4 regions of the Kluyvera sp. STS39-E genome follow, and region 2 is predicted to be linked to each of the others. Evidence: predicted binding sites of a transcription regulator. Region 2 holds the regulator's gene; each other region holds the start of a gene.

Region 1 (7,435 bases), on a different contig from region 2:
ATGGAGTGTAACAGATTGGGCACGATTGCCCTACGATTCCACCCCGTTACGAAATCCGCCATTTCGCTGGATTAGCGGCGTTCTGCCGCTAACGGATTGTCATCATTCAACTCTTCATCGTCGCGCAATCGGAACTCATCATCCTGTGATGTGGCCTGTTCGACGAGGTCTGGATTAATCTCGCGTTTCACCTCAACGCCAAGATGACGGAATGCTTCCGCCTGCACCAACAGATTACCGCGACCGGAAGTCAGCTTTTTCATCGCCTGACGGTAGTTGTCCTGTGCTTTATCGAGGCTTTGACCAATAGACGACATATCGTCAACGAACAGGCGCATTTTGTCATATAAGCGGCTGGCACGTTCAGCAATATGTTGCGCATTGCGGCTTTGGTGCTCGTAGCGCCACAGGTTGGAGATAGTGCGCAGAGCCACCAGCAATGTGGTTGGGCTGACCAGCATAATATTATTTTTCAGCGCTTCGCTAATCAGTTCGGGCTGCCGGTCTAGCGCCAGTAAAAACGCTGGCTCTACGGGGATAAACATCAGGACGTAATCCAACGAACGCAGCCCCGGAAGCTGCTGGTAATCTTTACGGCCCAGCATACGGATATGGTTGCGCACCGCCGCGATATGCTCCTGCAGCGCAGTTTCTCGGGTGTAGTCATCTTCGGCGTTGAAGTAGCGCTCGTAAGCCACCAGCGTCATTTTGGCATCCACCACCACGTCTTTGCGGTGAGGCAGGCGCACAATAACGTCCGGCTGCATACGCGAATTGGCGTCCGTGTTGATGCTGACCTGGGTTTCATATTCGTGCCCTTCCCGCAGGCCGGAGGCTTCCAGTACGCGGCTGAGCACCACTTCGCCCCAGTTGCCCTGCGTTTTATTATCGCCTTTCAGCGCCCGGGTTAGGTTGACGGCTTCCTGCGCCATCTGGGCGTTGAGCTGCTGAAGGTTACGAATTTCATGCGCCAACGTGTGCCGCTCGCGCGCTTCCTGACCAAAGCTGTCCTGAACCTGACGACGGAAACCGTCTAGCTGTTCACGTAGCGGCGTCAGCAGGCCGTGCAGGCTTTGCCGGTTTTGTTCATCGACCCGACGGTTGCTCTGTTCAAAGATGCGGTTGGCAAGATTTTCGAACTGCTCACTCAGACGCTGTTCGCTGTTGAGCATCAGGCGGTGTTTTTCATCGCCGTGCTGGCGCGTGGTCTCGAGCAGCGTAGTGACCTCGCGGAGATCGACCTCCAGCGACGAGTTAATCTCCCGCAGGCTGCGCAGCTCGTTGTTGAGCAGTTCGCACTCGTCACGCCAATGAGCATGCTGGGCGATTTGCTGTTTCGCCGCGCTCAGTTCGCCGTATACATCGCGTTCTTCTGCCAACTGTTCAGCGCGCTGCTGCGCGACACGATAGCTTGCCGCCAGCCAGCCAATCGCGATGCCCGCCAGTGCCACTAATGCATAAATCACCACGGCAATATCCACAACGCCCCCTGCCTGAATCCGTTATCTGCACAAAAATAGAATTGTGCTGTATAAACGTCCAGTTTTAAAGCAGTTTCCTGCGAGCCGCGACGCAAAAAGAAAAAGGCCGAACAAGTCGGCCTTTTCGCAAAGGAGGGAAAACTACAGCAGACGACGCGCCGCTTCCACTACGATTTTCACCGCGTGGCTTTCGGTCTGTTTCATGGTCTCTGCGTTAGGAATTTCCTGTTGGGTGCGGTTAACGATAACGCCCGCAACCATCCCCGCGCGCAGACCCTGGCTTGAGCACATGGTCAGCAGGGTGGCGGATTCCATTTCATAGTTCATCACACCCATTGACTGCCACTCTTCCATAGAGCCTTTGAAGTTGCGTACAACGCGGCCTGAGAAGGTGTCATAGCGTTCCTGACCCGGATAGAAGGTATCAGAGGAAGCAGTAACGCCCACGTGAGTGGTCGCACCGACGGCTTTCGCCGCTTCTACCAGCGCGGTCGTACACGCAAAGTCAGCCACCGCTGGATATTCCATCGGGGCAAAGTGCAGGCTCGCACCGTCAAGACGGACGGACGCCGTGGTGACCAGTACATCACCCACATTGATATTTGGCTGAATGGCACCGGTGGTACCCACGCGCAGGAATGTGCGAATGCCCAGCTGTGCCAGCTCTTCTACGGCAATGGAGGTCGATGGACCACCGATACCGGTTGAGCAAACGATCACTGGCTTGCCATCAAGCTCAGCACGCCAGGAGGTAAATTCACGATGAGATGCCAGTTTTACCGGCTTTTCCATCAGCGCGGCGATCTTTTCCACACGCTCCGGGTCACCGGGGACGATAGCAACCGTAGCCCCTTGTAAATCGTTTTTGGTGAGGCCGAGATGAAAAACATCAGACTTGGACATAAAGAACTCCTCTGTGGTTCAGTTTTGTCAGAAGAAGCAAAAATGTACTTTATAGAAGACCACAACATTTTTTCGTGATTGCTATCACTAAGAATTAAAAATATTGCATTAAATTCCATGCAAATAGTGATTTACATCACATTAACAAGTTAATGTGATCGTCTGCTGCACAATAATACGCCGTCTTGAGGCACTGTGATTCGGCTATGAGTTCATTCAAAGGGTACGGAGAATGCCATGACAATCAAGACACAACCTGGATTTGCACCTGCTGCTTCACCTCATGCCTCTACCACCGTCCATACGCCCGAAGAGGCCATCACGGCGGGGGAAACCTCTATCCCCTCACAGGGGGATATGCTACCGGCCTATCACGCGCGGCCAAAACATAGCGATGAGCCTCTCCCGGTAATCATCGTAGTGCAGGAGATTTTTGGCGTCCACGAACACATTCGTGATATCTGCCGCCGCCTAGCACTGGAGGGCTATCTGGCGATTGCACCAGAGCTCTATTTCCGTCAGGGCGATCCGAACGACTACGACGATATCCCCTCACTGTTTAGCGGCTTAGTCACAAAAGTGCCTGATGCTCAGGTGCTGGGCGATCTCGACCACGTCGCCAGCTGGGCGGCGCGTCATGGCGGCGATGCCAACCGTCTGTCGGTGACGGGTTTCTGCTGGGGTGGACGCATTGCATGGCTGTATGCCGCGCATAATCCACAGCTTAAAGCCGCAGTCGCCTGGTATGGTCGCTTGATCGGTGACAAAACGTTGAATTCACCGAAAAATCCTGTCGACGTTGCGGTCGATCTTAGCGCTCCGGTGTTAGGGCTGTACGGCGGGCAGGATACTGGGATATCTCTCGAGTCCGTAGACACCATGCGCCAAGCGCTGCGTGCGGCGAATGCGAAAGCCGACATTGTGGTCTACCCGGAAGCCGGTCATGCCTTTAATGCTGACTATCGTGCCAGCTATCATGAAGAATCGGCCAAAGACGGCTGGCAGAGAATGCTGGCGTGGTTTGCCCAGCATGCAGGGAAGAAGGGATAGCCCTACAACAAACGGGAATTGCCCATAATCTAAACGGAGGCTTTCGCCTCCGTTTTACATTTTACGCTTGGCGCAAATTCTGCGCTGCCTGCACCATATTTGCCAACGCTGCCCGAGTTTCCGGCCAGCCGCGGGTTTTCAGTCCGCAGTCCGGGTTGACCCACAGGCGTTCAGCCGGAATACGTAGTTCGGCTTTCTTAAGCAACGCTTCAATCCACTCGACGCTTGGCACATTTGGCGAGTGAATGTCATATACGCCCGGTCCAATTTCGTTTGGATAGTCGAACTCTTCAAACGATTCCAGCAGTTCCATGTCAGAGCGTGAGGTTTCAATGGTGATCACATCTGCATCGAGCGCCGCAATGGAATCCATGATGTCGTTGAACTCGCAGTAACACATGTGGGTGTGGATCTGCGTTTCATCTTTCGCGACCGCCGCGTTGATACGGAAGGCCTCCACACCCCATTCCAAATATGCCGCCCAATCGCTGCGACGCAGTGGCAGGCCTTCGCGTAGCGCCGGTTCATCAATCTGGATAATACCAATGCCTGCCGCCTCCAAATCTGCAACTTCATCACGCAGCGCCAGCGCAATCTGTTTGGCGATGGTTTCGCGGGTCACATCCTCACGCGGGAAGGACCAGCAAAGAATGGTCACCGGGCCGGTGAGCATGCCTTTCACCGGTTTGTCAGTCAGAGACTGCGCGTACTTCGCCCACTCAACGGTGATTGCTTCCGGGCGGCTGACATCGCCAATCACTACCGGCGGCTTCACGCAGCGAGAGCCATAACTCTGCACCCAACCGTTTTGGGTAAAAACAAAACCATCGAGATGCTCACCGAAATACTCCACCATGTCGTTGCGTTCGGCTTCGCCGTGCACCAGCACATCGAGGCCCAGGCGTTCTTGCTCAATAATTGCCTGTTTGATGTGCTCAGCAATCCCGGTGCGATAGTTACCCACATCAAGGTTGCCTTTTTTAAAGTCCAGACGTAGGCCGCGAATTTCCGTGGTTTGCGGGAACGAGCCGATGGTGGTGGTCGGCCAGGCCGGTAAATTAAAGCGCGCACGTTGCGCCTTGGCGCGCTGTGAATATGCGCTGGTACGCTGACTATCCTGTGCGGTGACCGCCGCCAGTCGCTGCTCAACGGCGGTGTTATGAACACGAGTAGAGTGGCGACGGGCTTGAATCGGTGCGCTCCACGCCACAAGCTCAGCCGTATTGCCGCTATTCAGCGCGTCGCGCAGCAGCGCCAGCTCACCGCATTTTTGCAGGGCGAAGGCAAACCAGCTTTTCACTTCTGCATCTAGGCGTGTCTCAACGCTGAGATCGATTGGGCTATGCAGTAGCGAGCATGAAGATGCCACCCAGAGCGCGCGTTTGCCGACAATATCCTTAATTTGTGCATATTTTTGCGTGAGATCGGCACGCCAGACGTTGCGGCCATTAATCAGGCCTGCGGAAAGCAGCCAGTCGGCAGGAAGACGCTTGTGCAGTTCGTTCACGTCATCTTTCCCGTGCACGAAATCGACATGCAGCCCCTGAACTGGCAGTGCGGTAATGGTATTAAGGTTCGGTGTGACACCTTCAAAATAGGTGGTCAGCAGCAGCTTGAGCTGTCCTGTCAGCGCATCGTACGCCGGCTTGAACGCATCCAGCCATTTCTGCGGCAGCTCCAGCACCAGTGCGGGTTCATCGATCTGCACCCATTCAACGCCACGCTTCGATAGCTCGTTCAGCACCTGTTGGTAGACCGGCAGGATATCGTTGAGCAGGCTAAGGCGCTCAAACGGCTCGCCCTTCACTTTGCCTAGCCACAGGTAGGTTACCGGGCCAAGTAGAACAGGTTTCACCTTATGGCCCAGCGCCAATGCTTCGTCCACTTCATCCAGCAGTTGGGTCCAAGTCAGTTTGAACTGCTGGCCTTTGACAAACTCCGGCACCATGTAGTGATAGTTGGTGTTAAACCATTTGGTCATTTCCGCCGCCGCTGCAGGTTCGCCGGTCGGGGCGCGACCGCGGCCAATACGGAATAAGGTGTCGATATCAACCGAGCCGTCTTTATTCTGGTGCCGCACCGGGACGTTGCCCAGCAGAAGACTGGTGGTGAGGACATGATCGTACCAAGCAAAATCCCCCACTGGCAGCAGATCAATGCCCGCTTGTTTCTGCTGCTCCCAGTGACGAGCACGCAGTTCGCGCCCAGTCGCAAGTAATTCTTCACGAGAGGCATTGCCTGCCCAATAGCTCTCTTGCGCTTTTTTCAGCTCGCGGCGCAGACCAACACGAGGGAAACCGAGGGTGTGGTTTTGAATCGTCATCATATGCCTCTCATGGAATTTTCAGTATTTAGCCGTCCAGATGTTTACACATCCATAATCGACAGGTACTGTATAATCCTCAAGCGCAATATGTTCATGCCGAAGTGAAGGACTTTCATGATCGAGATTAAACACCTGAAAACGCTCCAGGCGTTGCGGAATACTGGTTCACTGGCAGCCGCTGCGGCGACGCTGCATCAGACCCAGTCCGCCCTTTCTCACCAGTTCAGCGATCTGGAACAGCGCCTTGGCTTTCGGCTATTTGTGCGTAAAAGCCAGCCGTTACGCTTTACCCCGCAGGGAGAAATCTTGCTGCAGCTGGCAAACCAAGTGCTGCCGCAAATTAGCCAAGCGCTGCAGTCCTGCAATGAGCCACAGCAGGCGACATTACGCATCGCCATTGAATGTCATAGCTGTATTCAGTGGTTAACGCCCGCGCTGGAAAACTTCCACAAGCAGTGGCCTCAGGTGGAGATGGACTTTAAATCCGGCGTGACGTTTGACCCGCAGCCAGCCCTGCAGCAGAGCGAACTGGATATCGTGCTGACCTCCGATATTCTGCCGCGCAGCGGTTTGCACTACTCGCCAATGTTCGATTTCGAGGTGCGCCTGGTGCTGTCACCGGATCATCCGCTGGCAGCCAAAGCGCGCATCACGCCGGAGGACTTAGCCGCAGAAACATTGCTTATTTACCCGGTGCAGCGTCAGCGCCTAGATATCTGGCGTCACTTCCTACAGCCGGCAGGTATCAGCCCACAGTTTAAAAGTGTGGATAACACGCTGTTGCTGATTCAGATGGTGTCGGCACGTATGGGCATTGCCGCACTGCCGCATTGGGTGGTGGAAAGCTTTGAGCGCCAGGATCTCATCGTGACCAAGACCCTGGGCGAAGGACTGTGGAGTCGGCTGTACGCTGCCGTGCGCGACGGCGAGCAGCGTCAGCCGGTGACAGATGCGTTTATTCGCTCAGCGCGGAACCACGCTTGCGATCATCTGCCGTTTGTGAAGAGTGCGGAGCGACCCACTTACGATGCACCCACAGCGAAGCCAGAATCACCGCTGCCCCTGTAAGGAAGCTCGGCCAGTGGGGTTGTTGGTGCCAGATTGCCAGATTAACTAACAGCCCCGCCGGCACATGCATGTTGTTCATGATACCTAACGTGCCCGCGTCCACCTGCGTGGCACCGTAGTTCCACATAAAATAGCCAATCCCAGATGCGACCACGCCGAGGAATACCAGAATGCCCCACTGCGGCATCGTCTCCGGCATTTTCTGCGTATTGCCCAGCAGCGACCAAGCCACCACCGCAACCACAAACGCGCCAAGGTAGAACCAAGCAAAAGCATTGTGCTGCGGCATAGGACGGGTTTCCATCAGACGCTTGTAGCCCACCATGCCGATGGCAAAAGTGATGTTGGAAAGCTGCACCAGCAACAGTCCCATCCAGAAATGACTGGTCACTTGGTCATAGCGAATGATCCCCGCGCCAATCACCGCCAGCAGCGCGCTGAAAGCATAGCTCCAACGCAGGCGGCGTCCGCTCATCAGGTCATAAATCAAGGTGATGTAGAGCGGCGTCAGTACGGTAAACAGCAGCAACTCAGAAACGGTGAGGTACATATAGGCGCGGAAACTCAGCATATACATAACGCCAAGCTGCATCGCACCCACCAGCAT
Region 2 (7,435 bases):
AAACCGGCAATCAGCGCCACGTTCGGCGAGAGATCAACATACAGACGGGAATACAGTTCGATGTAAGTATGGATAGCGCCAATTTCCAGCAGGCCATCTTCCAGCAGCTGCGAAATGCGCAGGCTTTGGGTACCGGAGAAGGAGAAGTCCAGCTTGCGGGCGATGCCTTTTTCAAAGATATCCAGATGTTCGCTACGCCCGACGCTTGGCATGATCATGTGCAGGTCGTGCACAATCTGCGGGTTCACCTCAGCCAGCATGCGGGATAAGAAATCTGCCTGCTTTTGGTTATTCCCTTCTAATACCACGCGGTCACCCGGCGCGATCAGTTTTTCCAGCATGGCGGTCAGGTCTGCGGTCGGCAGTACCTTGCCCTGCACCGGAATGGAAGCCAGACGTCGCTGTTTTTCCGTGCGACGTGTGTTCCAGACGCGTGCTGGTGTTTGCCCAGATAACATTATTAACCTCCTGATTCAGCTAATCATTTTGATTGCTTAACACGGGAAAGAGTGTGCACCCTGGTGAGAAAGTCATCAATTAAGCGTAGGCACAAATCATTAGCTTAAGAGTAATAATTGAAGTAACAATTTGTGATTAGGATCAGATTCAGCGGGGACAAAAAGGGCTACCGATGCCTCATTTTCATAAACACGATGGCAAAGTGGCGGTATAGTAGGCGCCAGATTTTAAGTAAACATCGCCGAGTTATGACTGAAACTACCCACCACGACCTCAACATCGACACTTCTAGCAGCGCGGACTTCGTGCCGATGCGCGGCATCAGCAATCGTCATCTTCAGACGATGCTGCCGCGTCTTATCCGCCGCAAGCTGCAGTTCACGCCCTGCTGGCAGCGTCTTGAGCTGCCGGACGGTGACTTTGTCGATCTGGCCTGGAGCGAAGATCCCGAAGCCGCGCGTCATAAGCCGCGTCTGGTGGTCTTTCATGGCTTGGAAGGCAGTTTGCACAGCCCTTATGCTCACGGTCTGATTAACGCCGCGAAACAGCAGGGCTGGCTCGGCGTGGTGATGCATTTTCGTGGCTGCAGCGGCGAACCGAACCGTCTGAACCGTATTTATCACTCCGGTGAAACGGAGGACGGCACCTGGTTCTTACATTGGCTGCGACGCGAATTTGGTGAAGTGCCAACGGCGGCGGTGGGCTATTCGCTCGGCGGCAATATGCTGGCCTGCCTACTGGCCAAAGAGGGTGATGACGTTCCGGTGGATGCGGCGGTGATTGTCTCAGCACCGTTTATGCTCGAAGCCTGCAGTTATCATATGGATAAAGGCTTCTCACGGGTTTACCAACGCTATCTGCTGAACCTACTCAAAGGCAACGCCGCGCGTAAGCTCAAAGCCTATCCCGGCTCGCTGCCGGTGGATTTACGCCAACTGAAGAGCATGCGACGTATTCGCGAATTTGATGACTCGATAACCTCGAAGATCCACGGTTTCGCTGACGCCATCGACTACTATCGCCAGTGCAGCGCGATGCCGACGTTGAGCAAAATTACCAAGCCGACGCTCATCATCCACTCGAAGGACGACCCGTTCATGGATCACCACTCGATTCCTGCGCAGGAAGAGCTGCCGGAAAACGTGGTGTATCAGCTAACCGAGCACGGCGGTCACGTTGGATTTATCGGCGGCACCCTGCGTCACCCGGAAATGTGGTTGGAAAAACGCATTCCCGCATGGCTGATGACCTGGCTTGGGGCGAAGGCATGATGATCCCCTGGCAGGACCTCGCCCCAGAGACGCTCGACAGATTGATTGAAAGCTTTGTCTTGCGCGAAGGCACTGATTATGGTGAATATGAACGCTCACTTGCGCAAAAGGTCGCCGACGTAAAACACCAGCTACAAACAGGCGAAGCGGTGCTGGTCTGGTCTGAACTCCACGAGACCGTCAACATCATGCCCCGTAACCAATTTCGCGGTTAACTATACTTGTTATCAGGAGGCGCTCGCTTCCTGATAGTCCGTTCAGGGAGTTATTCGCATGTCTGCCAAACATCCAGTTATTGCCGTCACCGGCTCCAGCGGAGCGGGCACCACCACCACCAGCCTCGCGTTTCGTAAAATATTCGGCCAGCTCAATCTACGGGCTGCGGAAGTTGAAGGGGATAGCTTTCACCGTTATACCCGTCCGGAAATGGATATGGCGATTCGTAAAGCTCGCGACCTCGGTCGCCATATCAGCTATTTCGGCCCGGATGCTAATGACTTCGGCCTGCTAGAACAGACCTTTCGCGACTACGGCGTAAACGGTAAAGGACAATCGCGTAAATATCTTCACACTTACGATGAAGCGGTGCCGTGGAATCAGGTGCCGGGAACCTTTACGCCCTGGCAACCGCTGCCGGAACCTACCGATGTGCTGTTTTATGAAGGGCTGCACGGCGGCGTGGTCACACCGCAGCATGATGTCGCGCGTCATGTCGATCTGCTGGTTGGCGTGGTCCCTATCGTTAACCTCGAGTGGATCCAGAAGATGATCCGCGATACCGGCGAGCGTGGACACTCACGCGAAGCGGTAATGGATTCTGTTGTGCGCTCAATGGAAGACTACATCAACTTCATTACGCCGCAGTTCTCCCGCACCCATATCAACTTCCAGCGCGTTCCTACGGTCGACACCTCAAACCCGTTCGCCGCGAAAAGCATTCCATCCCTTGATGAAAGTTTCGTGGTGATTCATTTCCGGAATCTAGAAGGGATCGATTACCCCTGGCTGCTGGCTATGCTGCAGGGCTCGTTCATTTCACATATGAACACGCTGGTGGTTCCTGGCGGGAAGATGGGGCTGGCGATGGAGCTCATTATGACGCCGCTGGTGCAGCGTCTGATGGAAGGTCGCAACTAAACCTTAAGCCTGATAACGCTTCGCTTATCAGGCCTACAGGATATTGCGGAACGTGTAGGTCGGGTAAGGCGCAGCCGCCACCCAACAGTAGCGCGGCGTACGCCCTTGTTAAGGCTTTACCCTTCAATCACTTCGTAAGAGTGGGTAATGTTCACCGCTTTTTCCAGCATCAGCGCCACGGAGCAGTATTTTTCAGCAGAGAGATCGACCGCGCGGGATACCGCGGCGTCTTTGAGCTCTTTGCCGGTCACAATGAAGTGCAGGTTGATATGAGTAAACAGGCGCGGTGCTTCTTCACGGCGTTCGGAGGTCAGCTTCACTTCACAGTCGGTCACGTTATAGCGACCCTTTTGCAAAATCGACACGACATCAATTGCGCTACAGCCACCCGCGGCCATCAGCACGACTTCCATTGGGCTTGGCGCTTTATCACCGGAGTTGCCATCCATCAAAATCTGGTGGCCTGAAGCGGACTCACCGAGGAAGGTTAACCCTTCAACCCATTTCACACGTGCTTGCATATTTTTTAACTCCAAGGTTGCAAATTTCTTCTCAGATTACGCGTACATAACAATTCTCGCAATGGAAGGCGATCGTCGTCATGCTGAAGCGAGACACCAGGAGACACGCGGCTAAAGCTATGCTAAAACAGTCAGGATGCTACGGTAATACATAAACGTACTGCAAGTATGCAGAGGACATCACATTACAGGCTGCGGCACGACTCGACAGCCGACTTCCCAGGTAACGGGAAGGATACTATTGCAACCAGTGGCTGCAATGTTTTTGCCGCTGGGAAGAGCTTATAACAGAGGATAACCGCGCATGGTGCTTGGCAAACCGCAAACAGACCCGACTCTCGAATGGTTCTTGTCTCATTGCCATATTCATAAGTACCCATCGAAGAGCACGCTGATTCACCAAGGTGAAAAGGCAGAGACGCTGTATTACATCGTAAAAGGCTCAGTGGCAGTACTCATCAAGGACGAAGAAGGCAAAGAGATGATCCTCTCTTACCTCAACCAGGGCGATTTTATCGGCGAGTTAGGCCTGTTTGAAGAAGGCCAAGAACGCAGCGCATGGGTACGTGCAAAAACCGCTTGTGAAGTTGCTGAAATCTCTTATAAAAAATTCCGTCAGCTGATTCAGGTTAACCCAGACATCCTGATGCGCCTTTCTTCGCAAATGGCTCGTCGTCTGCAGATCACCTCTGAAAAAGTTGGCAACTTGGCCTTCCTGGACGTGACCGGACGTATCGCCCAGACCCTGCTGAATCTGGCTAAACAGCCGGACGCAATGACCCACCCAGACGGTATGCAGATTAAAATCACCCGTCAGGAAATCGGTCAGATTGTAGGTTGTTCCCGCGAAACCGTGGGCCGCATCCTGAAAATGCTGGAAGATCAAAACCTGATCTCCGCACACGGCAAAACCATTGTCGTTTACGGTACCCGCTGATCCCGCATAAACGGCATATTGTCTGAACAGTATGCCGTTTTTATCTATCCCTTATGTGGCGCAGGCTGATTTACCATCCGGAAGTCAACTATGCACTGCGGCAAACGCTGGTGTTATGTTTGCCGGTCGCCATTGGCCTTCTCTTCGGGCATCTTCAGCAAGGTCTCTTGTTCTCTCTGGTTCCAGCCTGCTGCAATATCGCCGGTCTCGACACGCCGCATAAACGCTTTTTTAAGCGTCTGACCATCGGCGGTTGCCTGTTTGCTGGATGTAGCCTTGCCGTACAGTTGCTGTTGGCACGTGACATCCCGCTGCCTTTAATACTGACCTGTCTTGCACTGCTCCTCGGCGTCACGGCGGAGATTAGCGCACTGCACGGGCGACTATTGCCGGCATCGCTCATTGCCTCAATCTTTACCCTAAGCCTCGCGGGCAATATGCCAATCTGGCAACCGCTGCTGCTCTACGCGCTGGGCACGCTATGGTATGGCTTATTCAACTGGTGGTGGTTTTGGATGTGGCGGGAACAGCCGCTGCGCGAATCGTTAAGCCTGCTTTATCGCCAGCTTGCCGACTACTGTGAAGCCAAATATAGCCTGCTGACCCAGCATACCGATCCGAATACCGCCCTGCCCCCGCTGTTGAACCGTCAGCAGAAAGTGGTGGATTTAATTTCCCAATGTTACCAGCAGCTACACATGCTGGCAGCCAATCAGCATAACGACTACAAGCGCCTGCTGCGCGCCTTCCAGGTTGGCTTGGATTTGCAAGAACATATCTCCGTCAGCCTGCACCAGCCAGAAGAGGTGCAAAAACTGGTTGAACGTAGCCATGCTGAAGCGGTGATCCGCTGGAACGCACAAACCGTCGCCGCCCGCCTGCGTGTTCTGGCGGACGATATTCTCTACCATCGCTATCCCAGCCGCTTCACGATGGAAAAACAGATAGGCGCACTGGATAAGATTGCCCACCAGCACCCGGATAACCCGGTAGGACAATTCTGCGCTTGGCACTTCAGCCGCATTGCTAAAGTACTGCGCGGGCAACGTCCCCTCTATCCGCGTAACCTGATGGCGGATAAAGAGCGTCGACTGCCGCTGTTCCCGGCGCTGAAAAGCTATCTGTCGCTGAAATCACCGGCGCTGCGCAACGCCGCTCGTCTGAGCGTGATGCTCAGCATCGCCAGTCTGATGGGAGTAGCGCTACATTTACCCAAGCCATATTGGATCTTGATGACGGTCCTGCTAGTCACGCAAAACGGCTACGGCGCGACGCGGGTACGTATTTTCCACCGTGCGGCAGGCACGCTCGCCGGCCTTGTTATCGCCGCCATCGCTCTGCACTTCCATACACCGCAGGGATTGGCGCTTTCCGGCATGTTAATCATTACCCTCGGTAGTTATCTGATTATTCGCCGTAACTACGGCTGGGCGACCGTGGGATTCACCGTTACCGCGGTATATACGCTGCAAATACTGACGCTCAACGGGGAACAATTTATCGTGGCCCGCTTTATCGATACCATCATCGGCTGCCTGATTGCCTTCGGCGGGATGCTATGGTTGTGGCCACAGTGGCAAAGCGGCCAGCTCAGGCAAAACGCTCAGGCGGCACTGGAGGCCGATCAGGAAGCGATTCGTCTGATCCTAAGCCCCGACCCGCAGGCGCCAAAGCTTGCTTACTTACGCATGCGCGTAAATCAGGCGCACAACACGCTATTCAACACGCTCAATCAGGCAATGCAGGAGCCGGGGTTTAACTCGCGCTATCTGGAAGACATGAAGCTGTGGGTGACCCACAGTCAGTTTATCGTCGAACATATCAACGCCATGACCACGCTGGCACGTGAACACGAAATGCTAACGCCCAATCTGGCGCAACAGTATCTGGAGTCATGTGAAATTGGGCTTCAGCGCTGTCAGCAGCGTCTGGAGTATGATGAGGCGGGGAGCAGCGGCGAGACTAACATTATGGAGTCGCCGGACGCGCTGTCCCACGGGCCGTTAAGCACCATGGAACAGCATCTCCAGCGTATTCTGGGACATCTAAACACCATGCACACCATTTCGTCGGTGGCTTGGCGCCAGCGTCCACGGCACCGGATTTAATACATTCATCATTTTTTGAATATTATAATTATCATTTACTTTCTGTATGTAGGTGAATGAACGTAACCGACACATCTGGAAATTAAATCATCAAGGGAATGTATATTTACAAGCAAAAACATTCATCTGGTATGTTTCTTATGTAAAAAGCAATCAAAGGCACTTTGTAAATTGATATATTCCCGCACAAAATAAAAAAAATCAAAATCATCATAGTCTCAAATAATTATTAATAGAAATCACCTACACACCCGAAAAGTCCGATTGCAGACATAAAAATAAAAACAATAAAAATAAGCTTATTTTTCATAGCATGAGCGAATTACAAAATCCAATTCATTTGTTTTTTATCACACAACAATGATTTCAATCAAATCATCACTACTCAACACAATAAATAGCCATGTAGTAGATAAGTCGAAACATTGCTATTTTCATGCCTTAAATGTCAAAATATTAAGAATTAAATTGTTTACAATTAATTATTAAAAGGTCATGCAATGAAAAAAACACTGCTAAGCGCGACTCTCGTAATGGGTTTACTTTCTATGAATTCCATACAGGCAAGTAATAACATTACTTTCAATGGTAAAATTACAAGTAGCACCTGTACACCAACTATTAACGGGCAAACTGATGGAACTGTAACCTTACCAACCGTATCGACCAACGCATTTACGGGTGAAACGGCGGGACGAACACAATTCAATATTGATGCTAAAGATTGTTTGGGCACGGTAGAGAAAACTGTAGCAGCATTTTTTGAACCTGATGCTATTAACATTGATCCTACAACTGGTTTACTGAATAACGTAGCACCCGCTACACCGACACCTGCCGATAATGTGAAGTTACAGCTACTCGATGGTAAAAATGGAAATCCAATTAAAGTGGGTTACCAAGATCAATCCGCTACAGGTGGAACCACCTTTACAGCCTGGGATGCCAGTGGTAATGCCACTTTGATTTATTACGTGGAATATAAAAAAGCGGTTGCTGGCA
Region 3 (7,435 bases), on a different contig from region 2:
CGGGGATGATAGGCCACGCGACCGCTGGAGTATAAGGAGAGAATCATGGCTAAAGGCATGCGGGTAAAATTGAACTACGAGGTCAGCCGCGACCCGGACACTGGCGCGGAAGTCACCCGCTTAACTCCACCAGAAGTAACGTGTCATCGTAACTATTTCTATCAGAAGTGCTTCTTTAACGATGGCAGCCATCTGTTATTCGCCGGTGAGTTCGATGGCCATTGGAACTACTATTTGCTGGATGTAGCGAATGCCGAAGCGGTCCAGTTGACCGAAGGCGCTGGCGACAACACCTTTGGTGGCTTCCTCTCTCCTGATGATAAATCTCTCTATTACGTGAAGAACGACCGTACCCTGCTGGAAGTTAACCTGAAAACACTGGCCGAGCGTGAAGTTTACCGCGTGCCGGACGATTGGGTCGGCTACGGTACTTGGGTATCTAACAGCGACTGCACCAAGCTGGTTGGCATTGAGATTGCCAAAAGCGACTGGACGCCGCTGAACGACTGGCAGTTGTTCCACGACTTCTTCCACAAAGGCCCACACTGCCGTCTGCTGCGCGTTGATCTGAAAACCGGCGAAAGTGCGGTGATCCACGAAGAGAAAAACTGGCTCGGCCACCCAATTTATCGTCCGTTTGATGACAACACCGTTGCCTTCTGTCACGAAGGGCCGCATGACTTGGTCGATGCGCGCATGTGGCTGGTCAACGAAGATGGCAGCAACGTGCGTAAAGTGAAAGAACACGCGGAAGGCGAAAGCTGCACCCACGAATTCTGGGTACCGAATGGTTCCGCGCTGGTTTACGTTTCTTACCTGAAAGGCAAACAGGGTCGCACCATTTACCGCTTCAACCCGGACACCAACATCAACGAAGCGCTGATGCAGATGCCTGCGTGTTCACACCTGATGAGCAACTTTGACGGCACCCTGCTGGTCGGCGATGGTTCCGGTACCCCGGTAGACGTGAAGGACACCAGCGGCTACACCATCGACAACGATCCGTATCTGTATGCGTTCGACGTTGCCAAGCAGGCTTATTTCCGCGTTGCCCGCCACGATACCTCGTGGGCAACAGTACAAAACAGCCGTCAGGTAACCCACCCGCATCCGTCCTTTACCCCAGACGATAGCGCGGTGCTGTTTAGCTCTGACAAAGACGGCAAACCGGCGCTGTATATCGCCAAACTGCCAACCGAACGCGTGTTAATGAAAGCATAAGTCATTCTGAGTTTGTGTTTCTGTAACTGGCCTTGCCCTCCTTTATGGAGGGCCTTTTTTTATCTGCAATATTGATACTGAAATAAACGAGGCTCGATCTGTCCCCCTCTCCCTTTTTAAGGGAGAGGGTTGGGGTGAGGGTTTAACTCGGTGCTTGTATTCCCCTCACCCTAGCCCTCTCCCCGCAGGGGAGAGGGGATAACTGTGCCATTTTTTATTTCAGCATCTATATTCCGCTCCCCAAATAAACGAAAACCCCCGGCTAACAGCTCCGGGGGGAAAACGGATGAGGGTCCGAATTTATTTAGAACGAATAAGCCACACCAACACGCAGGCGGGTCTGGCGTTCGTCGGTTGATTTCACACCAACGTTACCCACTTCAAAATATGGGGACCAGTTTTTATCCCACTTATAAGCCAGCTTGGCGTTGTATTCATTGCTGTAAGGCTTGTTATTATTGCGGTACAGGCTCTTATGCTGATCATCCGCAATGGTGCTGCGCGCATAAACATAGTTCAGCTCTGCACGCCAGTCGCCCATAACCCAACCCACCCAAGTATCCACTTTATTCACTTTATCGTCAGTGCCACCACCGTTGCTGGAGGTAGCCGGTACGCGGGTATATTCGTAACGGTAGCGAGCAGCAATATAGAACCCACTATCAAAACTATATTGAGCGTGCAGATACGGTTTATAGATCGAGAAGCTATCTTTACTTTCAATATTAAAGCCTGGGTTCAGAGCAAAATTATCAGTAGCCTTCCAGCGCCAGTTGATTGACTCCTCATGACCATTACCAACAATTTCATTAAACGGGCGATCCTGTTTATCGGTATCACCGCCCGTCTTCCACTTCGCTTCCACGCCAAAACCCAGACCATTATCGAAACGGTGTGAAACCGCGACACGATCTGCGTTGGAGCCGCTATCAATATATTCATGACGCAGGTCAACGGTAACCGCCGAAGCGGCGAAAGACATACCGGTTAATACGGCCAGGGCCAGAGTTTTCTTAAACATTTGCCATCCCTCAATTAAAATAATGTTTCTTTATTATGAAATCGCATTTTATTTTTAATGGTTTTGCATTTTAGTGATCGAGATCGTAATTATTTGTTTCAGAAAATATGGCACAAAGAGGACGTGACAAAGCTCAACAAAAAACAGAAATAAACACTAAAAAATAAAACTCAGATCACATATATTTATTTAAAGCAAAATGAACTTTTATTTTTATTCATTAATTTCAATAAGTTAATTTAAAAACAAATCACGGTTGTTATTCTTACCAAAAGCAACGATTCATGTTTGATTGATAACCAGGCTAAGCATTAACTCATTCATTACATTCACGCCTGATACAATTAAACATAAGTTCATAAGGGAATGGACTAGACAAAGAACCTGAACTATTCGTCAGAACTAGTGCATATAAACAAAAAAGACCTCAAATGAGGTCTTTCTGAATTGAAGATATTTTGAGGGATACTAAAGAGGAACAACTATATATCACGCTCAACTGCCAGCGCCACGCCCTGCCCGCCGCCAATGCACAGCGTCGCGAGCCCCTTGCAGGCATCGCGTTTGACCATTTCATGCACCAGCGAAACCAGAATACGACAGCCGGATGCGCCAATCGGATGCCCCAGCGCAATCGCGCCGCCGTTAACATTCACCTTTTGCTCGTTCCACTCCAGCATTCTGCCGACCGAAATAGCCTGCGCAGCAAAAGCTTCATTCGCCTCAATCAGGTCTACATCGCTAAGCTGCCAGCCCGCCCGTTCAAGGCAACGTCGGGTTGCATAAACCGGTGCTATCCCCATTAATGCCGGATCAACGCCTACGCTGGCGAAGGCGCGGATGCGGGCGAGGATCGGTAGCCCTAATTCCAGCGCCTTGCTTTCACTCATCATCAGCACCGCTGCCGCGCCATCATTAATAGAAGACGCGTTGCCGGCAGTCACCGACCCCGCGATCTCAAAAGAGGGCACCAGGCGTGCCAACGCTTCTGCGCTAGCATCGGTTTGCGGCTGCTCGTCGGTATCCACCACCTGCACCGCGCCACCCGGTATTAAATTGGTGACCGGAACAATCTCATCGCGAAAGCGCCCTGAATCAATTGCCCTGCGCGCTTTATGCTGCGAACTTAGCGCCCAAGCATCTTGCTGTTCACGGCTAATGCCGTATTCTCGCGCCAGATTTTCCGCCGTCACGCCCATATGATAGTCATTGAAAGCATCCCACAGACCATCATGGACAAGGCTATCAATCAGTTGACTGTTACCAAGCGCCGCACCGGTACGGCTGTCGGTCAATACGTGCGGCGCGCGGCTCATATTTTCCTGCCCGCCGGCAATCACCACGTCCGCCTCACCACACTGAATAGCTTGAGTCGCCAGATGCAAAGCTTTCAAGCCGGAGCCGCAGACGTCATTAATGGTAATAGCCGACACGGTATTGGGTAGGCCGCCTTTGATAGCAGACTGCCGCGCCGGGTTTTGCCCCGTGCCTGCCGTCAGCACCTGCCCCATAATCACCTCATCGATAACCGCAGCAGAAATACCACTGCGTTCTACCAATGCCTCGATCACAAGGCTGCCCAACTCCACGGCGGAATGGCGGGCCAGCGCCCCCTGAAAACAACCAATGGGCGTACGGACTGCACCGACGATAACGACGTCTTTCATCTCGACCTCAGCGTAATGTAATCCGCGTATAGTAGATGATTGTTATCAAATTTTTTCGCGATTGTTTAAAAAAAGTGAGTTTTATCACAAAGGAAATTCATCTCTCACCCATCAGGCTGAAACCTGCTGGAGATACTGCCGCAACCAGCTTCCGCAAGGCCCAAGCGGAGCTGCTTTATGCCACAACAGATCGGTCGATACTGATATTGGCCAACCGGCAATATTCAGCATAGTCAGCTCCGCCGAACGCGCAAATTCATCCACCAGCGCACAGGGTAGCGCGCACCATCCCAGCCCCTGCGCCGCCATGCTCAGCAGCATCAGATAGTTGGGAGCCGACCATACCGGCCCGCGGGAGAGCGTCGTGCGACTTTCCAAATAGGTATTCAGGCGCAGCTCACGCCACGTTCGCAATTGTTCGAGCGTCAGTCCCTGTTCGCGAGTCAGAGGATGATTGGGCGAGGTGTAGATGGCCATCCGAGTCTGCATCGGCAGGCGGGTGTGGCCAATATCGGTAGGATAGTCATCGCGAGCCTCAATCAGCCCCACCTGCGCCCTTCCTTTTTGGAGCAAATCGACCACATCATCGTCTTCGCCCACTAGGCACTCAAATTCCGTGTGCGGGAAACGCCTATCGAACTGCGCCAGTAGCCCCTCCAGCACGTCAGGATGCAGCGTATCGGAAAGGACAAAGGCCAACCGGGCTTCGGTTTCGCCGCTCAACGACACCGCCAGTTCGTCCAGCCGCTCGCTGGCCGCCAGAATCGCCTGAACATAGCTCAGCACTCGCTGTCCTTCTGCGGTCAGCACCGGTTGGCGCGCCGAGCGATCAAAAAGCGTGACACCAATATCGGCTTCTAGATGCGCGATAGCCGTGCTGATGGTGGACTGGCTTTTGCGCAGACGACGGGCCGCGGCAGAGAACGAACCGCAAGCGACCGTTTCTACAAAGGCGGTAAGAGCTTCGGGAGAATAGCGCATGAAGTATCTACTTTATCGATGGGTTCTATCTTTTACTTATCATATTTATCCATAAAATACCCACAACAACGCCCAATAATTGAAAGGTCATCACATGCAAGACGAGTCATTACATCGCAGAAAACTCCCGGAGCGTATCTTCCATGCCGTTTGCTTTGAGGGGATCGCCACCGCGATCCTCGCGCCAACGGCGGCTTGGTTGATGCAGCGTTCAGTGCTGGAAATGGGGGGATTAACGGTAATTTTGGCCACCACCGCCATGGTATGGAACATCATCTATAACGCCTGCTTCGACCGACTTTGGCCGGTCACCCGCGTCAGACGTACCGCTAAAGTCCGTGCTTTGCACGCGCTGGGGTTTGAGTGTGGATTTATCGTCATCGGCGTCAGTATCGTATCGTTCGTACTCGGTGTGACGCTGCTGCAGGCCCTGACCTTGGAGATTGGCTTCTTCTTGTTCTTCCTGCCCTACACCATGCTCTACAACTGGGCCTACGATAACCTGCGTGAGCGCATGGTTAAGCGCCGTTTAGAAAATCGCTGCGCGTAAAATCGCTCTGCTTTTCAGACCGATAACCATCGGTCTGAAAATGTTCGGCCACGGTAAAAGCTAATTATGGTAAATTATCCGCCATTTTTTTGGTTTCATGGTTGATATATTCAGATAATGTCTAAAATTTGGTCTAAAGAAGAGACCCTCTGGAGCTTTGCCTTATATGGCACTGCGGTCGGCGCGGGAACGTTGTTCTTGCCCATCCAGTTGGGTGCAGCAGGTGCCGTCGTCTTATTTATTACCGCCCTTGTCGCTTGGCCCCTGACGTACTGGCCACATCGCGCGTTATGCCAGTTCATTCTGTCCGCCAACACTCCCGCAAGCGTTGGTATCACCGGTGCTGTGACGCACTACTACGGCAAAAAGATCGGCAATCTGATAACCACGCTGTATTTTATCGCGTTCTTCGTTGTCATCCTGATTTACGCGGTCGCCATCACCAATTCGTTGGCGGAGCAGGTTTCCCGTTACCATCCGGTAGATTTACCGCTGCGTGCGCTGATTAGCCTTGGCGTGGTGGTGGTGCTCAATCTGATTTTCCTGACCGGTCGCCAAACGACGATTAAAGTGATGGGGATGTTGGTATTTCCGCTGATCGCCTACTTCCTATTCCTGTCGATTTATCAGATTGGAAGCTGGCAGCCATCGCTGTTAACCACCCAAATGGAAGTGAATACGCATACGCTGCACCAGGTATGGCTATCCATTCCCGTGATGGTTTTCGCTTTTAGCCATACGCCGATTATTTCTACCTTCGCCATCGACCAGCGGGAGAAATATGGCGAGCAAGCCATGGGTAAATGCAAAAAAATCATGAAGGTGGCTTATCTGATAATCTGCCTGAGCGTGATGTTCTTCGTGGTTAGCTGTCTGATGTCGATTCCGCCATCTTATATTACGGCGGCGAAAGATGAAGGTGTGACGATTCTGTCTGCGCTCTCAATGGTGCCAAATTCCCCAAGCTGGCTGTCGATTTCCGGCATTATTGTGGCGGTGGTGGCGATGTCGAAATCGTTCCTCGGCACCTATTTTGGCGTGATAGAAGGCGCAAGCGAGATCGTTAAATCTGCGCTCAACCAAGTAGGCGTGCGTAAGAGTCGTTCCTTTAACCGTGGATTGTCTATCCTGCTGGTATCGACGCTGACCTTTATCGTCTGCTGCATCAACCCGAACGCCATCTCGATGATTTACGCCATCAGCGGCCCGCTGATTGCCATGATTTTGTTTATCATGCCAACGCTATCAACGTACCTCATCCCCGTCCTCAAGCCTTACCGTTCTATTGGTAGCCTGATTACGTTGATTGTGGGTCTGATGTGCGTATCGGTGATGTTCCTAGGGTAAGCTTGCCCAGACTAGAAAAAGGCCAACCGAACGCTCGGTTGGCCTTTTTTGTAGGCCGGATAAGGCAAAGCCGCCATCCGGCAATCTGCTCCGGGCGCCTGATGGCGCTACGCTTATCAGGCCTACGCTATATTACAGCGCCATATCATGCTGCGGTGAAGCGCTTGCTGGCTGTTCGGCTGGTTTGGCCTGCGCAACCGGTGCTGATGGCATCTCAATCACCGTCGGCTTGGTCAGTTGCAGGGTCGCGGCAGTGTCATCCCAAACCTGCTGCGTCAGCGCGGTATTGCCATTCAGGTTCTGGCCATAGCTTGGGACAATCCCGCGAATTTTGCTCTGCCACTCCGGCGAATTGAACTGCTCAGGGAACAGCTTCTTAATCACATTCAGCGTGATAGGCGCCGCGGTAGAGGCCCCCGGCGATGCGCCAAGCAGTGCGGAAATGGTGCGCTGCTGGTCAACAACCACTTCGGTACCCAGCTTCAGCACGCCGCCTTTGTCGGCATCTTTCTTGATAATCTGCACACGCTGACCGGCCTGAATCAACTTCCAGTCCTCTTTACGCGCTTCTGGGTAGTACTCTTTCAGCGCCGCAAAACGGTCGTCATCGCTCAACATCACCTGGCTAATCAAATATTTCACCAGATC
Region 4 (7,435 bases), on a different contig from region 2:
CTTCCAGCGTTACGTCGGCGATATGGCTAGGCAGCAGGTGTTCCGGGCGAATGCCCAGCGACATATTGCTGCCCACGTTGACGTTATTACTTTCCACCGGTAACCAGACCTGCTGGCGGTTTGGCAATTCCACCTGCACCTGGTCAATGGCGGTTGCCGTGACTTTCACCGGCAGGAAGTTCATTTTCGGCGAGCCGATAAAGCCCGCAACAAAACGGTCGGCCGGATAGTGGTACAGCTCCAGCGGTTTACCCACCTGCGCCACGCGACCGGCGTCCAGCACCACGATTTTGTCCGCCAGGGTCATCGCTTCAACCTGGTCGTGGGTGACGTAAATCATCGTGCGGCCCAGACGTTTGTGCAGACGGGAAATTTCAATACGCATCTGAACGCGCAGCGCGGCATCGAGGTTGGAAAGCGGTTCATCAAGCAGGAAGACGCGAGGCTCTGCCACCAGCGTACGGCCAATGGCGACACGCTGACGCTGACCACCGGACAGGGCTTTCGGTTTACGTTCAAGCAGGTGGGCCAGTTGCAGTACCTCAGCAACCTGAGTGACGCGCTGGTTAATCACCTCTTTTTTGGCGCCGGCCAGTTTCAGACCGAAGGACATATTTTCAGCGACGGACAGGTGGGGATACAGCGCATAGGACTGGAACACCATACCCACGCCGCGTTCGGCAGGCGGGATGTCATTCATGCGGGTTTCGCCGATAAACAAATCACCGCTGGTGATGGTTTCGAGGCCTGCGATCATACGCAGCAAGGTTGATTTACCGCAGCCCGATGGCCCGACAAACACCACGAATTCCCCTTCCTGGATATCGAGGTTGATATCTTTTGATACCACCACGTCACCCCAGGCTTTCGTTACATTGCGTAGCTGTACGTTCGCCATGCCCTTCTCCCTCGTTACAACTTGTCACCAAAAGACACAATCAAGATGGGCTGACTATGCAACAGCCATCAGTTTGGTGAATCCTCCACCCCCCCGGTTTTTTATGGGGGAGGAGGCGGGAGGATGAGAAGGCGCGGTCTGCCCCCGATGACATCTGGTACTGACGAAGATCGTGATGGGGGTTGCAAAAAACGGCGCTTTATTTTGTGCGCTGGGACTCATAACCGGGAATTATGTTACAGAGATCACACTTATACCCCCTAGGGCGTAGACCCCAGGAGGATGGAAAGGGGTTGCTAAAAAAGGAAACTCATCAACGTTAAACCACCTCTGTGTATCCACGAGTACATCACCACCAAGAAAGGACGGGATATATGAAAATCAAAACTGGCGCTCGCATCCTCGCGCTGTCCGCATTGACCACGATGATGTTTTCCGCCTCTGCTCTGGCAAAAATTGAAGAGGGAAAGCTGGTTATCTGGATTAACGGCGACAAAGGCTATAACGGCCTTGCCGAGGTAGGTAAGAAATTCGAAAAAGATACCGGTATCAAAGTCACCATTGAGCACCCTGACAAGCTGGAAGAGAAATTCCCGCAGGTCGCGGCAACCGGCGACGGCCCGGACATCATCTTCTGGGCGCATGACCGCTTTGGCGGCTACGCGCAGTCTGGTCTGCTGGCTGAAATCACCCCAGACAAAGCGTTCCAGGACAAACTCTATCCGTTCACTTGGGATGCCGTACGCTATAACGGCAAGCTGATTGCTTATCCAATCGCGGTTGAAGCGCTGTCGCTGATTTACAACAAAGACCTCGTCCCTAATCCACCAAAAACGTGGGAAGAAATTCCGGCACTGGATAAAACGCTGAAGGCGAAAGGCAAGTCTGCGCTGATGTTCAACCTGCAAGAACCGTACTTCACCTGGCCGCTGATTGCAGCCGACGGCGGTTATGCCTTCAAGTTTGAAAACGGCAAATACGACGTGAAAGACGTGGGCGTGGATAGCGCTGGTGCGAAAGCGGGTCTGACCTTCTTGGTTGACCTGATTAAGAACAAACACATGAACGCGGATACCGACTACTCCATCGCTGAAGCGGCCTTTAACAAAGGCGATACCGCGATGACCATCAACGGTCCGTGGGCATGGTCCAACATCGATAAGAGCAAAATCAACTACGGCGTCGCGCTGCTGCCAACCTTCAAAGGCAAGCCGTCTAAACCGTTCGTTGGCGTGCTGAGCGCGGGTATCAACGCAGCTAGCCCGAACAAAGAGCTGGCGAAAGAGTTCCTCGAAAACTACCTGCTGACCGATCAGGGTCTGGATGAAGTGAACAAGGACAAACCGCTGGGTGCCGTCGCGCTGAAATCCTTCCAGGACAAGTTAGCGAAAGACCCACGCATTGCAGCCACCATGGATAACGCCCAGAAAGGCGAAATCATGCCGAACATCCCACAGATGTCTGCATTCTGGTATGCCGTTCGTACCGCAGTCATCAACGCTGCCAGCGGTCGTCAGACCGTCGATGCCGCGCTGAAAGATGCACAAGGCCGTATCACTAAGTAATGCTGTCGCGAGGGTGCCGGATGGCGGCATAAATGCCTTATCCGGCCTACAGCACACCGTAGGCCTGATAAGCGCAGAGCCATCAGGCGCTCTCCCAGCAACAAGATTTCATCGCTGTAGAGGAAGATCCCCATGGATGTCATTAAAAAGAAACATTGGTGGCAAAGCGACACGCTGAAATGGTCAGTGGTTGGTCTGCTTGGCCTGCTGGTGGGTTACCTTGTAGTTTTAATGTATGCACAAGGGGAGTACCTGTTCGCCATCATGACGCTGATTTTAAGCTCAGCTGGCCTGTATATTTTCGCCAACCGTAAAACCTACGCCTGGCGCTACGTTTACCCTGGTATGGCCGGGATGGGGCTGTTCGTTCTTTTCCCACTGGTTTGTACTATCGCCATTGCTTTCACCAACTACAGCAGCACCAACCAGCTCACCTTCGAGCGCGCACAGCAGGTGCTGATGGACCGCTCCTATCAGGCGGGCAAGACCTATAACTTCAGCCTCTTCCCAGCGGGCGATGAGTGGCAGTTGGCCCTCACCGACGGTGATAGCGGTAAAAATTATCTCTCCGAAGCCTTTAAGATCGGCGGCGAGCAGAAGCTGCAGCTGAAAGAGACCGAAGCACTGCCGACCGGTGAGCACGCCCAACTGCGCGTCATCACTCAAAATCGTCAGGCGCTGAACCAACTGACCGCCGTACTGCCTGATGAAAGCAAAGTCACCATGAGCTCGCTGCGCCAGTTCTCCGGCACCCAGCCGCTCTATAAACTTGCCGACGACGGCCAACTGACGAATAACCAAACCGGCGTGAAATATCGCCCTAACAGCGAAATTGGTTTCTACCAGACCGTTAACGCTGACGGCAACTGGGGCGATGAAAAGCTCAGCCCAGGCTACACCGTGAGCATCGGCTGGGATAACTTCACTCGCGTCTTTACCGACGAAGGCATCAAGAAGCCGTTCTTCTCTATCTTTGTCTGGACGGTGATCTTCTCCATCGTGACGGTTGCCCTAACCGTGGCGGTCGGCATGATTCTGGCCTGCGTGGTGCAGTGGGAATCGCTCAAGGGCAAAGCGATTTATCGCGTGCTGTTGATTCTGCCGTATGCCGTCCCGTCGTTTATCTCGATACTGATTTTCAAGGGACTGTTTAACCAAAGCTTTGGTGAAATCAACATGATGCTGAGCGCGCTGTTCGGTATCAAGCCAGCCTGGTTTAGCGACCCGACCACTGCGCGTTCGATGATCATTATCGTCAACACCTGGCTTGGCTACCCGTACATGATGATCCTGTGCATGGGCCTACTGAAAGCCATTCCGGATGACCTGTATGAAGCCTCGGCAATGGATGGCGCCGGGCCGTTCCAGAACTTCTTTAAGATTACGTTCCCGCTGCTGATTAAGCCGCTGGCACCGCTGATGATTGCGAGCTTCGCCTTTAACTTTAACAACTTCGTTCTGATTCAGCTGTTGACCAACGGTGGCCCTGACCGACTCGGCACCACCACGCCGGCCGGCTATACCGACCTGCTGGTCAGCTACACCTACCGTATCGCCTTCGAAGGCGGCGGCGGCCAGGACTTCGGTCTGGCGGCAGCCATTGCCACGCTTATCTTCCTGTTGGTTGGCGCGCTTGCGGTAGTGAACCTGAAAGCCTCACGTATGAAGTTTGATTAAGGGAGACAACGATTATGGCTATGGTACAACCCAAATCCCAGAAACTGCGTCTCTTCACCACGCACCTTCTGCTACTGATTTTTATTGCGGCAATTATGTTCCCGCTGCTGATGGTCATCGCCATCTCACTGCGCGAAGGTAACTTCGCCACCGGCAGCCTGATCCCAGAGAATATCTCTTGGGAACACTGGAAACTGGCGCTGGGCTTTAGCGTGGAACATGCAGATGGTCGCGTAACCCCGCCGCCTTTCCCTGTGCTGCTGTGGCTGTGGAACTCGGTGAAAATCGCGGGCATCACCGCTATCGGTATCGTCACACTGTCCACCACCTGCGCTTACGCTTTTGCCCGCATGCGCTTCCCAGGTAAAGCGACGCTACTCAAAGGGATGCTGATTTTCCAGATGTTCCCGGCGGTGCTGTCACTGGTCGCGTTGTATGCCTTGTTTGACCGTCTGGGCCAGTACATTCCGTTCATCGGCCTGAACACTCACGGTGGGGTGATCTTCGCCTACCTTGGCGGCATTGCGCTGCACGTGTGGACGATTAAAGGCTACTTCGAAACGATTGATAACTCGCTGGAAGAAGCGGCTGCGCTGGACGGTGCAACGCCTTGGCAGGCATTCCGCCTGGTGCTGTTACCGCTTTCTGTGCCGATTTTGGCAGTGGTATTCATCCTGTCATTTATCGCTGCTATTACTGAAGTGCCGGTCGCATCGCTGCTGTTACGCGATGTGAACAGCTACACCCTGGCCGTGGGTATGCAGCAATACCTCAACCCGCAAAACTATTTGTGGGGCGACTTTGCCGCTGCGGCTGTCCTTTCCGCCATCCCTATTACCGTGGTCTTCCTGCTCGCGCAGCGTTGGCTGGTAAACGGCCTCACGGCCGGCGGCGTGAAGGGCTAAGTTTCATCGTTAATGCCACTGCTATCATCCTCAACTTGTTATAACCCTAACTTGTGACTGTTTGGCGCTCTTCGGAGCGCCCTTTTTTTGCCCGTCGGTCGGGCGTAGGCCCGGTTCCGGGTTGCCTGATGGCGCTGCGCTTATCAGACCTACTCGCGCTTAAGGCGCTTCGAGTTACATAGCCAAAGGGTGATCACCAGCAGCAAAATGGCAGCGGAATAGATCAGCACATCCAGCGGGGATTTATGATCGACAATGATCAGCCGCACAATCGCCGTGATCCCGATATAGACAAAGTAGCGCAACGGGAAATGAAAGCCCGACTGAAAGTACTTCACAATCAGGGCGATAAATTCGAAATACAAGAAGTAGACCACCAGACCTTCCACCAGCGCGTACTTGCTGGTGCTCTCTGGCGCGAACAGTGCGTCTGCCAGATGTAGCGTCTCTTTACCGAGGAAAACGACCAGGATCAGGCCAAGACTGAGCAGACCCAGATTTAACACGGTCTGCAGAATGGTGGAGATGAACTCTACGCGTGGACGAGATAGCGACGTCATGGCTAACACCTCTTTCGCGGGGCCGAGATCTTTGTATAGCGCAGAAGTGTGATCTAGATCTAGTTTTTTATCGCATTCGAGGGTGACGGGTTCGCTGGCTTCTGCCCGATGGCGCTACGCTTATCGGGCCTACGAAGATAGGCTCAGGGCCAAAAAGTAGGCCGGGTAAGCGCTGCGCCACCCGGCAACAGGGCTAGCGGAAGTTCAGACTCTTATCGCCCGTCATGCTGTACAGCTCAAACTTACGCCCCAGCATCTGACCGCCGTCGCGGGTCAGCGGCGTCCAACCGACGGACGCCCGGCTGCGGGTTGGGCCGGAGGTGAAGAGATCCATCGGGATATTCACGTAAACGCCTTTGGTAAATTCCCCCTCCCCGTACTCATCCGCCGACACGTTGGTGATGGTGGCGTACGCGCCGACCACAATGCCGCTGTCGAAGTGTTTGGAAATATCCAGCGTGCCGCCTTTATCCCCCGCCAGATACTGGCCGACGCTGGCTTTCACCAGCACGTCTTGGGCAAACGACGGCGTCCAGTAGGCCGTCAGGTGGCCGGTTTTCACGCTGTAGTCGGTAAACTTCATCATATCCTGTGCGCTGCGCCAGTCGCGCTGTTTCACGTAGTTGGCGTTCAAGCCAAAGGCCCAGTTACTGTCCACCGGGCGATAGAGCACTTCCGCACCCGCACCGCCGTACATGGTTTCCAGATAGCCGCCGTAGACCTGCCCGTAGAAATCGTTGCCCAAATACTGGAAGTAGTTGGCCTGCAGGTTATTAACGTAAACATCGTTCTCAACGTATTCGCGGATGTGTGTACGCACGCGCGGTAGCGCCGAGTCGTTAGGCGGGTTGGTGTAGTTAAATTTGTCGTAGTTATTGGCGACATTGGCAAACAGGCTGCCGCTGGTCAGCAGGTGGTCGGTCACCCACCAGTCCGCGGTTCCCATCACGCCGACTTGGTACATATAGAAACTTTCCGGCCCGCCGATGGACTGGCTCAGCACCGGGTCGAGGTGGAAATCAAAGCGCGATTTGTCGATATACCAGCCCTGCTCGGTTTTCTCCGGCACAACCGGCGCCATGCGTTTTTGCACCAGCGGCGTTTCCTGGCCCAGTGGCTCGCCTTCCAGATGGCGTTTCAGACTGGCGACGTCGGTTTCGGTTGTTACTTCCGGCAAATTGAGGCGGGTTTCGGTCACGCGGATCGTGCGGATCCCATCGGGAAGATCGTTCATTACGATCCGGTTGGCACGTTCGATCCCCTCACGAGAATCCCGGTATTTCACCTGCTCACCGGTTACGTACAGCGTATCGCCTTTTACCTGCATATTCGGCGCGGCAAATCCGGCGTTGTACTTAAGCTGGGTCAGCTGATTCGCCACCACGGAGTGCTGGAGAATGGCATCCTGCGGCTGCGGACGGTAAGCCGGGCGCGCGTTGTCGTTATATGACGGGCGCAGGTCATTAAAGTTGGTACGTAGCGTAAAGCCAAACATCACGGTGTTGCCGCGCTCATAGCTCAGGTTGACGTCGGCCCAGTCGGTGACGCGATAAATGGCGCCGACGTTAAACTTGCTCTTTTGCTCAATCTTACCGGCAAAATCCTGCTGGTAATTATTGCCTTCATACTCCAGCTTGAGGCGCAGCGGCTGCCATGGCGTCTGGTATTCGACGCCGCCAAACCACGCCGCCGGGCCGTGGAACATCTGGCTGCCGTCGACGGAGCCCGCTTTGCGGTAGCTGTTATCGCGGTAGCAGTATTTATCACTGTATGAACAAAATGGGTTGGTGGCGTTACCGCTGGTGCCCAGATATCCCCAGCCTAAGCCGA

Evidence for each region. Region 2 encodes CRP, which controls carbon source genes, mostly activating them, when cyclic AMP is high. Its sites were predicted from a motif close to ATGTGANNNNNNTCACAT; they were not measured.
Region 1: the regulator CRP is predicted to act here: its motif matches at 2,509-2,526, upstream of udp (uridine phosphorylase).
Region 3: the regulator CRP is predicted to act here: its motif matches at 3,982-3,999, upstream of AB4K05_RS02355 (acetyl-CoA C-acetyltransferase).
Region 4: the regulator CRP is predicted to act here: its motif matches at 5,652-5,669, upstream of psiE (phosphate-starvation-inducible protein PsiE).

What each region holds. Positions count from the first base shown of each region.
Region 1 covers NZ_JBFQGA010000014.1:67,568-75,002, reverse strand. Annotated here, with positions in the region: gene rmuC (DNA recombination protein RmuC) at 72-1,481, opposite strand; gene udp (uridine phosphorylase) at 1,623-2,384, opposite strand; gene AB4K05_RS23300 (dienelactone hydrolase family protein) at 2,622-3,434, shown strand; gene metE (5-methyltetrahydropteroyltriglutamate--homocysteine S-methyltransferase) at 3,496-5,757, opposite strand; gene metR (HTH-type transcriptional regulator MetR) at 5,875-6,828, shown strand; gene AB4K05_RS23285 (carboxylate/amino acid/amine transporter) at 6,716-7,435, opposite strand, start outside.
Region 2 covers NZ_JBFQGA010000005.1:19,814-27,248, forward strand. Annotated here, with positions in the region: gene mdcA (malonate decarboxylase subunit alpha) at 1-458, opposite strand, end outside; gene AB4K05_RS11875 (hydrolase) at 708-1,730, shown strand; gene AB4K05_RS11880 (YheU family protein) at 1,727-1,945, shown strand; gene AB4K05_RS11885 (phosphoribulokinase) at 2,004-2,867, shown strand; gene AB4K05_RS11890 (OsmC family protein) at 2,984-3,388, opposite strand; gene crp (cAMP-activated global transcriptional regulator CRP) at 3,693-4,325, shown strand; gene AB4K05_RS11900 (YccS/YhfK family putative transporter) at 4,379-6,433, shown strand; gene AB4K05_RS11905 (fimbrial protein) at 6,934-7,435, shown strand, end outside.
Region 3 covers NZ_JBFQGA010000001.1:472,540-479,974, reverse strand. Annotated here, with positions in the region: gene AB4K05_RS02365 (oligogalacturonate lyase family protein) at 46-1,221, shown strand; gene AB4K05_RS02360 (oligogalacturonate-specific porin KdgM family protein) at 1,526-2,242, opposite strand; gene AB4K05_RS02355 (acetyl-CoA C-acetyltransferase) at 2,725-3,909, opposite strand; gene AB4K05_RS02350 (LysR family transcriptional regulator) at 4,021-4,890, opposite strand; gene AB4K05_RS02345 (multidrug/biocide efflux PACE transporter) at 4,985-5,440, shown strand; gene AB4K05_RS02340 (amino acid permease) at 5,558-6,787, shown strand; gene mqo (malate dehydrogenase (quinone)) at 6,920-7,435, opposite strand, start outside.
Region 4 covers NZ_JBFQGA010000013.1:25,388-32,822, reverse strand. Annotated here, with positions in the region: gene malK (maltose/maltodextrin ABC transporter ATP-binding protein MalK) at 1-898, opposite strand, end outside; gene malE (maltose/maltodextrin ABC transporter substrate-binding protein MalE) at 1,273-2,463, shown strand; gene malF (maltose ABC transporter permease MalF) at 2,596-4,140, shown strand; gene malG (maltose ABC transporter permease MalG) at 4,155-5,045, shown strand; gene psiE (phosphate-starvation-inducible protein PsiE) at 5,195-5,605, opposite strand; gene AB4K05_RS22565 (YjbH domain-containing protein) at 5,799-7,435, opposite strand, start outside.